One region of the Alteromonas sp. B31-7 genome, then DNA from elsewhere that is predicted to be linked to it. Evidence: predicted binding sites of a transcription regulator. Region 1 holds the regulator's gene; the other holds the start of a gene.

The links. The regulator sigma-54, encoded in region 1, starts transcription at its own class of promoters, with help from an activator protein. The targets are predictions, from matches to a motif close to GTTGGCACGNNNNTNGNNT.
Region 2: the regulator sigma-54 is predicted to act here: its motif matches at 2,022-2,040, upstream of IUA53_RS15400 (DUF3192 domain-containing protein).

The regions. Positions count from the first base shown of each region.
Region 1 is NZ_CP065233.1:3,740,340-3,744,891, forward strand. It holds gene lptB (LPS export ABC transporter ATP-binding protein) at 1-600, shown strand, start outside; gene IUA53_RS16335 (RNA polymerase factor sigma-54) at 678-2,162, shown strand; gene hpf (ribosome hibernation promoting factor) at 2,192-2,479, shown strand; gene ptsN (PTS IIA-like nitrogen regulatory protein PtsN) at 2,489-2,932, shown strand; gene rapZ (RNase adapter RapZ) at 2,962-3,807, shown strand; gene IUA53_RS16355 (HPr family phosphocarrier protein) at 3,807-4,079, shown strand; gene mgtE (magnesium transporter) at 4,249-4,552, shown strand, end outside.
Region 2 is NZ_CP065233.1:3,532,865-3,537,416, reverse strand. It holds gene IUA53_RS15420 (GGDEF domain-containing protein) at 1-55, opposite strand, end outside; gene queF (NADPH-dependent 7-cyano-7-deazaguanine reductase QueF) at 109-960, opposite strand; gene syd (SecY-interacting protein) at 1,065-1,604, shown strand; gene IUA53_RS15405 (hypothetical protein) at 1,624-1,914, opposite strand; gene IUA53_RS15400 (DUF3192 domain-containing protein) at 2,093-2,458, shown strand; gene IUA53_RS15395 (hypothetical protein) at 2,550-3,191, shown strand; gene istA (IS21 family transposase) at 3,578-4,552, shown strand, end outside.

The DNA of each region.
Region 1 (4,552 bases):
ACCACCACCTTTTACATGATTGTGGGTCTTGTGCCACTAGATAAGGGAAAAATCACCATTGATGATGGTGAGCTCACCCACCAGCCTATGCACGAACGCGCACGTAAGGGCATTGGCTACCTGCCACAGGAAGCCTCTATTTTTCGCAAGCTAACCGTGTTTGAAAACATCATGGCGATTTTACAGACACGAAAAGATTTAAATTCATCACAACAGGAAGAAGAAGCCGACGCCCTTCTTGATGAATTTAATATTAACCATATACGTAATAGTACAGGAATGAGTTTATCAGGTGGAGAACGCCGTCGCGTAGAGATTGCGCGTGCGCTAGCAGCCAATCCGCAATTTATTTTACTCGATGAACCATTTGCTGGTGTTGATCCTATATCGGTTAATGATATAAAGAAGATAATACAGCACCTTCGTGATAGAGGTATCGGTATCCTCATTACAGACCACAATGTACGAGAAACATTGGATGTATGTGAAAAAGCCTACATTGTGAGTCACGGTGAATTAATAGCCCAAGGAACGGCAGAGCAGGTTTTAAGTAATCAAAAAGTAAGGGATGTATACCTAGGTGAACAATTCAGGCTATAGTTAATGTAACAGAATTGTCATTTTTCAAATTATGCACCTGGTATATTCACAATAAGAGCACAGTAAATAAGACGTAGATGAAACCATCTTTACAGTTAAAGTTCAGTCAACAACTTACCATGACACCTCAGCTACAGCAGGCGATAAAACTGCTGCAGCTGTCAACGCTCGACCTGCAACAGGAGATCCAGGAAGCCCTAGACTCAAATCCTCTACTTGAAGTAGAAGAAGGCAGTGATGAGCCTCAATTAGAGAAAAACAATATCGACGGGGATGACGTCGCTCAAGACGCCGTTACTACCGCATCAAGCGATACGCTTGAAGCCGGTGACGCATTAGAGAAGAATGACCTACCTGATGAATTACCCATAGACAGCACGTGGGACGAATATTACTCAGCGTCTTCTGCACCCGCCCCTGGGCCCTCGAATAATGACGATGAGCAGATTTTCCAAGGCGAAACCACCGAAGACATTCAAGCACATTTGCTATGGCAAATGCGTCTTACCCACTTTTCAGATACTGACCGTGCCATCGCAACGGCTATTATCGATTCAATTGACGAGTCTGGTTATCTTACCGTCACCCTTGACGACATTTTAGAGTCTGTCAACTCCGAAGATATGGAGGAGCCGGTTGAATTAGACGAAGTGGAATGCGTATTAAAACGTATTCAGATGTTCGATCCTATTGGTTCAGGCTCGCGTACACCACAAGAATGCTTGATGGTTCAGCTTCGCCAATTTTCAGATGATACGCCTTGGTTAAAAGAAGCCAAACAACTGATAGAAGAATACTCAGACCTACTCAGTAGCAAAGACTATCGTACGCTGATGCGTAAAAGCCGTCTTAAAGAAGATCAATTACGCGAAGCTATGCGCTTGTTGCAAACATTGAATCCTCGCCCAGGTAGCGCTCTTATCACTAAAGAGCCTGAGTATGTTATACCCGATGTCTCGGTCACCAAGAAAAGTGGTCGTTGGGTGGTTGAACTTAATCCAGATAGCTTGCCTAAACTTAGTGTGAACCAGCAATATGCGGCCATGAGCAGAAGAGCGAAAAATAGTAGCGACTCGCAGTTCATTCGCTCTCATATGCAGGAAGCAAAATGGTTTATTAAAAGTCTTGAATCAAGAAACGACACCTTGATGAAGGTTGCTAATTGTATTGTGCAGCAACAAATGGGCTTTTTTGAACATGGCCCTGAAATGATGAAGCCCATGGTGCTTAACGATGTTGCTGAAATGGTTGATATGCATGAATCCACCATTTCACGTGTCACCACGCAAAAGTATATGCATACCCCACGTGGGATATTTGAATTGAAGTACTTCTTTTCTAGTCACGTTGCCACGGAGTCTGGGGGTGAGTGTTCATCTACTGCCATCCGCGCGCTGATTAAAAAGCTTGTAGCGGCTGAAACGCCAAGCAAGCCACTAAGTGATAGCAAGATTGCTCAATTGTTGGCCGAACAGGGCATTAAAGTCGCCCGGCGGACAATAGCAAAATACCGGGAATCATTGTCGATTCCACCGTCTAACCAGCGAAAGAGCTTACTTTAACTGGCTCATAAATATAAGGAAGACGAAATATGCAAATCAACCTTACTGGTCATCACGTCGAAATCACCGACTCTTTGCGTAATTATGTCGATACCAAGTTCAGCAAACTAGAGAGGCACTTTGATCACATTTCTAATGTGCATGTCATTCTCAATGTTGAAAAACTTAATCAGAAAGCCGAAGCGACCATGCATTTAAGTGGCGCTGAGGTTTTTGCTTCCTCTGAAAATACTGATATGTATGCAGCAATAGACAGCATGGTTGACAAACTAGACAGGCAAGTCATAAAGCATAAGGAAAAGCTGAAAAAGCATTAACTCACGCTTATGGAAATTCAAGCAATCGTAAGTTTGGACCGCACTGAATGTGCGGTTCAATGTAACAGCAAAAAACGAATTCTAGAGATCATCAGTAATATCGCTGCCAAAAACAACGATAATATTGATGAAACGACAGTACTCACGAGCCTATTGAACCGCGAGAGAATGGGCAGTACGGGTATTGGAAATGGTATTGCACTGCCTCATGGTCGACTGGCAGGATTGGAAAGTGTTATCGCCATTATTGTAACTAGTAACCCTGCCATCAACTTTGACGCGCTGGACAACCAACCGGTAGATATTTTCTTTGCCTTATTGGTTCCAGAAGAGCAAACCGAGGGGCACTTACAAACCCTAGCCACGGTTGCAGGTAAATTGAGTGACAAAGAGACCGTGAAGGCAATTAGGCGTGCCACCAATAGCGACGATATTATTGCAGCGCTAAGCTAACTCTAATGCCATCTTAAGGGAGAGGCCAATTGAAACTAATTATTATTAGTGGTCGTTCGGGGTCAGGGAAGTCTGTTGCTTTACGGGCACTGGAAGATTTAGGGTATTATTGCGTAGATAATATCCCCGTCAATTTATTACCTACCCTTACCCATACGGTAGTCGACGAATACGATCAAGTTGCTGTAAGTATTGATGTACGTAACCTACCCAAAAACCCAGACGATTTAGTTGAAATACTCGACTACCTTCCCTCTTCTTGGTCCATGACCATCGTCTACATTGATGCCAGTGACGACATTCTCGTCAAACGCTTTAGTGAAACCCGACGATTACATCCATTGGCAAAACTGAATAAGTCTTTGTCTGAATCTATTAAAGCAGAAGCCGCTTTACTCGCTCCTGTGATTGAACGAGCAGACTTATACATAGATACCGATAAACTGACCATTCACCAACTTGCTGAATTAATACGTGAGCGAATTTTAGGTAAAAAGAGTTCTCGCCTGGTATTGGTATTTGAATCCTTTGGCTTCAAACATGGTATTCCTAAAGATGCCGATTATGTTTTCGACGCCCGTTTTCTCCCTAACCCTCATTGGGAGCCTGATTTAAAACACCTGACAGGGTTAGATGCCCCCGTAGAAGTATTTTTAGGCTCTCAACCGGTGGTGACCAAGTTTATTTGGCAAATTCAAAACCTCATTACCACGTGGCTTCCCCACTTAGAGCGTAACAACAGAAGTTATGTAACCATCGCCATAGGGTGTACCGGAGGCCAGCATCGCTCTGTGTTTATCGCCCAGACATTGGCAAAGACTTTCAGCGATTTGCACCCTGACGTGCAACTTCGACATAGAGAATTGAATCAGTAATGACCATTGAAAAAACACTTACCATTGTGAACAAGCTTGGCCTGCACGCCAGAGCGGCTACTCAACTGGTGCAATTAGCGAATCAATTTGACGCTAAAATTATTCTTGTAAAGGGCGACAAACAAGCAGATGCCAACAGCGTTCTTGGGCTCATGATGCTAGAAAGTCACCAAGGTGAACAAGTCAAAGTGGTCGTAGAAGGCAAAGATGAAGAACAAGCGTTAAAGGCCATTGAAACGTTAATTGAAGGTCGCTTCAACGAAGACGAATAAGCGCGCGTTAGTCGAATGCCTCCCTTCCCCCTCTCTTAGCTTAAATTGCACTCTCGAAGTGGCTATATTCTAAGCATATTGTCCTCTAGCCACTTTATTTGTCATGACAGCGTCATGCCTATTGCGATATCCTAGAACAATAGAAAATCCAATTCCTTAGGCGAATTTTGTGGCAGAAGCTCTGGTCTCTAAATACGTACAAAGCCAATTACGTGCACTTAACGGTGCACTAATAAACGGTCAGTTTGTTTCCGTACGTAAACTGTTGCTTGAACTGCCCCCATCCGATGTTGCTCACATTTTAGAGTCTAGCCCTAGCCGCACACGTGACGAGCTATGGGAGCTTATTGATAGCGATTTTCATGGTGATATTTTAGAAGAACTGTCGGACGACGTGCGTAACGGCATCATTACCAAAATGTTGCCTGCTAATGTTGTGGACGCACTAGAAGAAATGGACACCGACGACTTAG
Region 2 (4,552 bases), 210 kb from region 1:
ATTGTGAGAGTAGGGTACTGTGCTGTTTATAGCTTTGTAATTGTTTAGCGTCCATAAGTGCGATTTCACAACCTTAAATGAAAATAACCTTGCGCCGGATTTGTGTTTTTACTGACGAGCTTGTCTAAAATTTGGGTATGGTGCTTCAAAGTTAGAGCGAAACGGATTGATATCTAAACCGCCCCGCCGAGTATATCGAGCACATACAGTTAACTTATCTACCTCACAATGGGCGAGAATGTCACAAAATATTCGTTCGACACATTGTTCATGAAATTCATTGTGTTGTCTGAAGCTTATCAGATACTTTAATAAGCCTTCACGGTTTATTGCCTTTCCTTGGTAGCGAATGATGACACTTGCCCAGTCAGGTTGACTTGTAATTAAGCAGTTGGATTTCAATAAGTGAGACACTAAGCTTTCTTCCACATTCTTATCTGACTGTGATAAAAACGCGGTGTTGGGCGAGTACTCATTTATTTCAACATCAAGGTCATCTAATAACTCCCCTTCAAACTCTTTAAATGAGAGAGAAGCAAATTGCGAGGGCAAAACTAGCGCAACATCAACCTCACTGCCAGCACATGCAGATAAATCAGACTGAATGACATCTTTAACTGCATTTGCGTTTTCAAACTTACTTTGATTAAAGCTGTTCAGGTAGAGTTTAAATGACTTCGATTCAATCAGGTTAGGCGAAGTAATAGGTACACGGCATTCAAGTATCGCCACTTGAGGCTTTCCCTTCGGCGTAAGCCAGGAAAGTTCGTAGCCTGTCCAAGTATCATTTCCGCTGAAAGGCAAGTTAAGCGGATTCAACGATAGCGTATCTCTGCTTAGGCTTCTTGGCACACCCTGAAGTAAGTCAGGGTTGTAATGAAATTCGTATTCAACTTGCTTTCCCAAAGACAAGCCATCAGGAGCAGAAACAGTTAAGTTATCTTTTACGTTGTCGGTCATATGAGCCTTGATATGAATAGTTTATACGCATTCGTTGCTTACTTGACTTAAGCAACGATATCTATAGTGTAACGCAAAAATCGCCGTTTAATGTGATAAAGCCAGTGACAATCGATAATCAATTAGACCAATTTATATCTAGCTTCATTTCCTATCATCAGCAAAATAAGGGCGGGCTAACCATTCCTTATGACAGCAGCTGGCCGTCAACCTGCTATCAAGCCACAGGCCGCGAAGGTGAGGCCGTTCCCTGGTTACCACAAAAGCGCGACACCACTGCTACTTTTGGTAACGTTGAAGAAGCGCTAGGGATCACCCTAAATAAGGCGTATTGCCAATTCTTTAGCCGTTACTTCAGCGACAATTTGCCCGCAGTAGCGCCCCAAGGAAATTGCGAACTCCTGCAAGTATGGAATAGCGATGACTTTACGCGCCTACAACAAAATCTAATAGGCCACCTGCTGATGAAACAAAGGTTAAGGCAGGCACCCACGTTATTTTTTGCCCTTACCGATGAAGACGATTTTATACTTAGCCTACTTAACGATACAGGCGAAGTGGTCTTAGAACAGGTAGGTAAACCACCTAAAGAGGTTATTGCAGCTAGCTTAGGTGATTTCTTAGCGTTGTTAACCCCTCGCTAGTAGGTAAGGCATAAGGCAACTATTTTTCTGATAATTGTTGTATTGTCTCAAGTAATTTTTCAACGGTGTTTTCTAAAGCCTGAACTCTTTTCGTTAAGGATGCTATCGTTTCTTTCGGCTTTTCTGTAACTTGTTTAGAGGCTGTTCCATTCGCCGCATTAAAGCGTTTGATGGCTTCGATAGCTTGCGTGACTGACACTTTAAAAGGGGCTCTGGCGCGCAAAAGGCCCACAGAGGGCGGCGTTCCTGATTCAGCCATTTGCTGACACACAATCATGAGTTGTTGAAGGTTGTTTTCTTGCATGTTCATGTATATCCAGTTGTCTAATTTGCTAATTTTTAGTTTTTTTCGCCATAGTGTAGCGCTTTTGAAGGCTGGCTTAAAGTTGAAACTATTTATATATCAGTGTCTTAGAAGTTGGCCTTAAAATTGATTAAGGGCTTACAGTATTTCAAGAATAAGAACCTATCACAAAAAAGGAACACACATGAAATTAATACTACTTTCAGCCATCGTGGCATCATCAGCTTTGTTATCTGGATGCGTAGTCTCTGTAGGAGGAGATAGTGACAGTCACTACGGCGCCAATTGGGAAGATCGCGAGTATAACAATCGCCAGCACATCGCTAAATTAGAAACCGGTACTACCTATGAGCAGGTACTGCGAAAAATGGGCGTGGCTGACTTTACAGAGCTATTTGAAAAACAAGATGGCACGTATCGTGTGCTTTACTACAGAACCCAGAAAACCATGGGAGATGGAATAACAACAAAAGATGAGTGCACGCCCTTGGTCTTCATCAATGGCAGCTTGGCAGGTTGGGGTGACAGTGCGTTTAGCATGATTCATTAAGCTTGTTAAATATTTGTTAACTTTGGCAAGGTAATCCCGTACAGTAGAAAATCAAGTAAAGCGATTTCAATGGTTTTCTCAGGAGGCGGGTATGAATACTGCAACAGCATCATTGGCACCAAAAAAAGAAGAGATTAAAGCAATACATTTATCGGTAGACGATTTAAAAATTGCCGCATCCATTTTATTTAATGCCTATGTAGATGACCCGCTTTTTGTTGATATTTTCCAAGCTGAAAAAGAAGGCTACGAAAGTCGGCTCCGTTCAGCCATTCGTGAAGAGCTCAATGCTTTTTGGGTGGCTGAACAACCAATGATTGGACTATTCCACGAATCACGATTGCTCTCAGTAGCCTGTTTAACTGGGCCAGATGCAGCCTTTGGAGCAGGAAGATACTGGCATTGGCGATTGCGCATGCTGCTTACCGCAGGCCTTTTTGGTACCAAGCAGATGTTAGAAAAAGAAGAGAAAGTACGCAATTTAGTACCCGCCGAAAACTTCCACATGTTGAGCTTTATTGCAGTTCATCCTAATTATCAGCACGCCGGCTTAGGCCATATTTTGCTTGGCGCCATCGACAGTATTGTGAACGAAGATGTTTCTAGCGAAGGTGTTGCTGTGTTTGTCACCGTACCCAAACATAAGCTTTTCTTTCGCGATGATAACTACAGCGTAGTTGGCGAACTTTGTCTGTCGCACGTGAAGGGCGAGGTGATGTTTAGGAAAAGGTAATTTTGCGAACACAATTGCCTTTCATGGTAATGGCCAATATAAATCATATAAGCAACCAAAACGGTTGTATTAATACGTTAACCCAGCATACCTCTGGTTTACCCTATCTACAGAAAACGACCTGTGGCACAACAAATGTGGTTTACAACGCCTATAGTTGGGATGCAAACGGCAATTTAACTGCATGTTCCGGCCCATTCCGATCACCCATTTCGGTTCAATCCGATCAGTGATTTCGGTCTAATCCGATCGCTTATTTCGGCGTTATCCGATCAAAAATGACGTTTTTCCGAAATCACTGTTCGGAATCCCGAAATCTTCTTCTTTTTCTCACTAAATCAATTGGTAAGCTCAACTTCATCACTTTATTGAAGGAACGAGCTGCCATGGCGAGAAAGAGAACCGATATGAGAAAGATTAAAGACGTCCTGCGTCTCAAATTCGAAGTAGGATTAAGCCATCGAGACATCGGCCAATGCTTAAGTCTCGGCCCTTCAACCGTGAGTGAAATACTCTCGCGCTTTAAATCCAGTGATTTATCGTGGCCGTTGCCGGAAGCGCTCAATGATAAAACGCTCGAGGCTCAGTTGTATAACACTGGTCCCGTTCAGCGCCAAAAACGGCTGCCTGACTTTATGCTTATGCAGCAAGAGTTGAAGCGTAAAGGCATGACTAAGCTGTTGCTGTGGGAAGAGTATTGCGCCGAAGATAGTGCGTCAGCCTACGGTTATACGCAGTTCTGCGAGCATTATCAGCGATGGCTTAAAAAGCAGAAGCGTAGTATGCGCCAGCATCATATTGCGGGCGACAAGTTGTTTATTGACTACTGCGGGCCGACAGTACCGATTGTTAATCCCTACACAGGCGAAGTGCGTTATCATGCACAAATCTTTGTTGCGACTTTAGGCGCGACCAACTACACGTATGTTGAAGCTGGCCGCTCTCAGCGTGAAGAAGACTGGATAATGGCGCACGTAAGAACGTTCCGCTACCTTGGCGGTGTACCCCGTTTACTTGTGCCGGATAACCTGAAATCAGCCGTTACCAAAGCCCATCGTTACGCGCCCACGCTGAATGAAAACTACGCCAAAATGGCGCGGCATTACGGCTGCGCCATTGTGCCTGCACGGCCTTATAAACCGAAGGATAAGGCTAAAGCAGAAAATGCGGTACTGATTGTTGAACGCTGGATACTAATGCGATTGCGACGGGAGTGCTTTTACACTTTAGCGGGCCTTAACGCACGTATCAAAGTGTTAATGGAAGAGTTAAATAATCGGCCGCAGCGCTTACATCCAGGCTCTCGCCGAGAGCAGTTTGAACTGCTCGATAAACCCGCGTTAATGCCATTGCCTGGCACC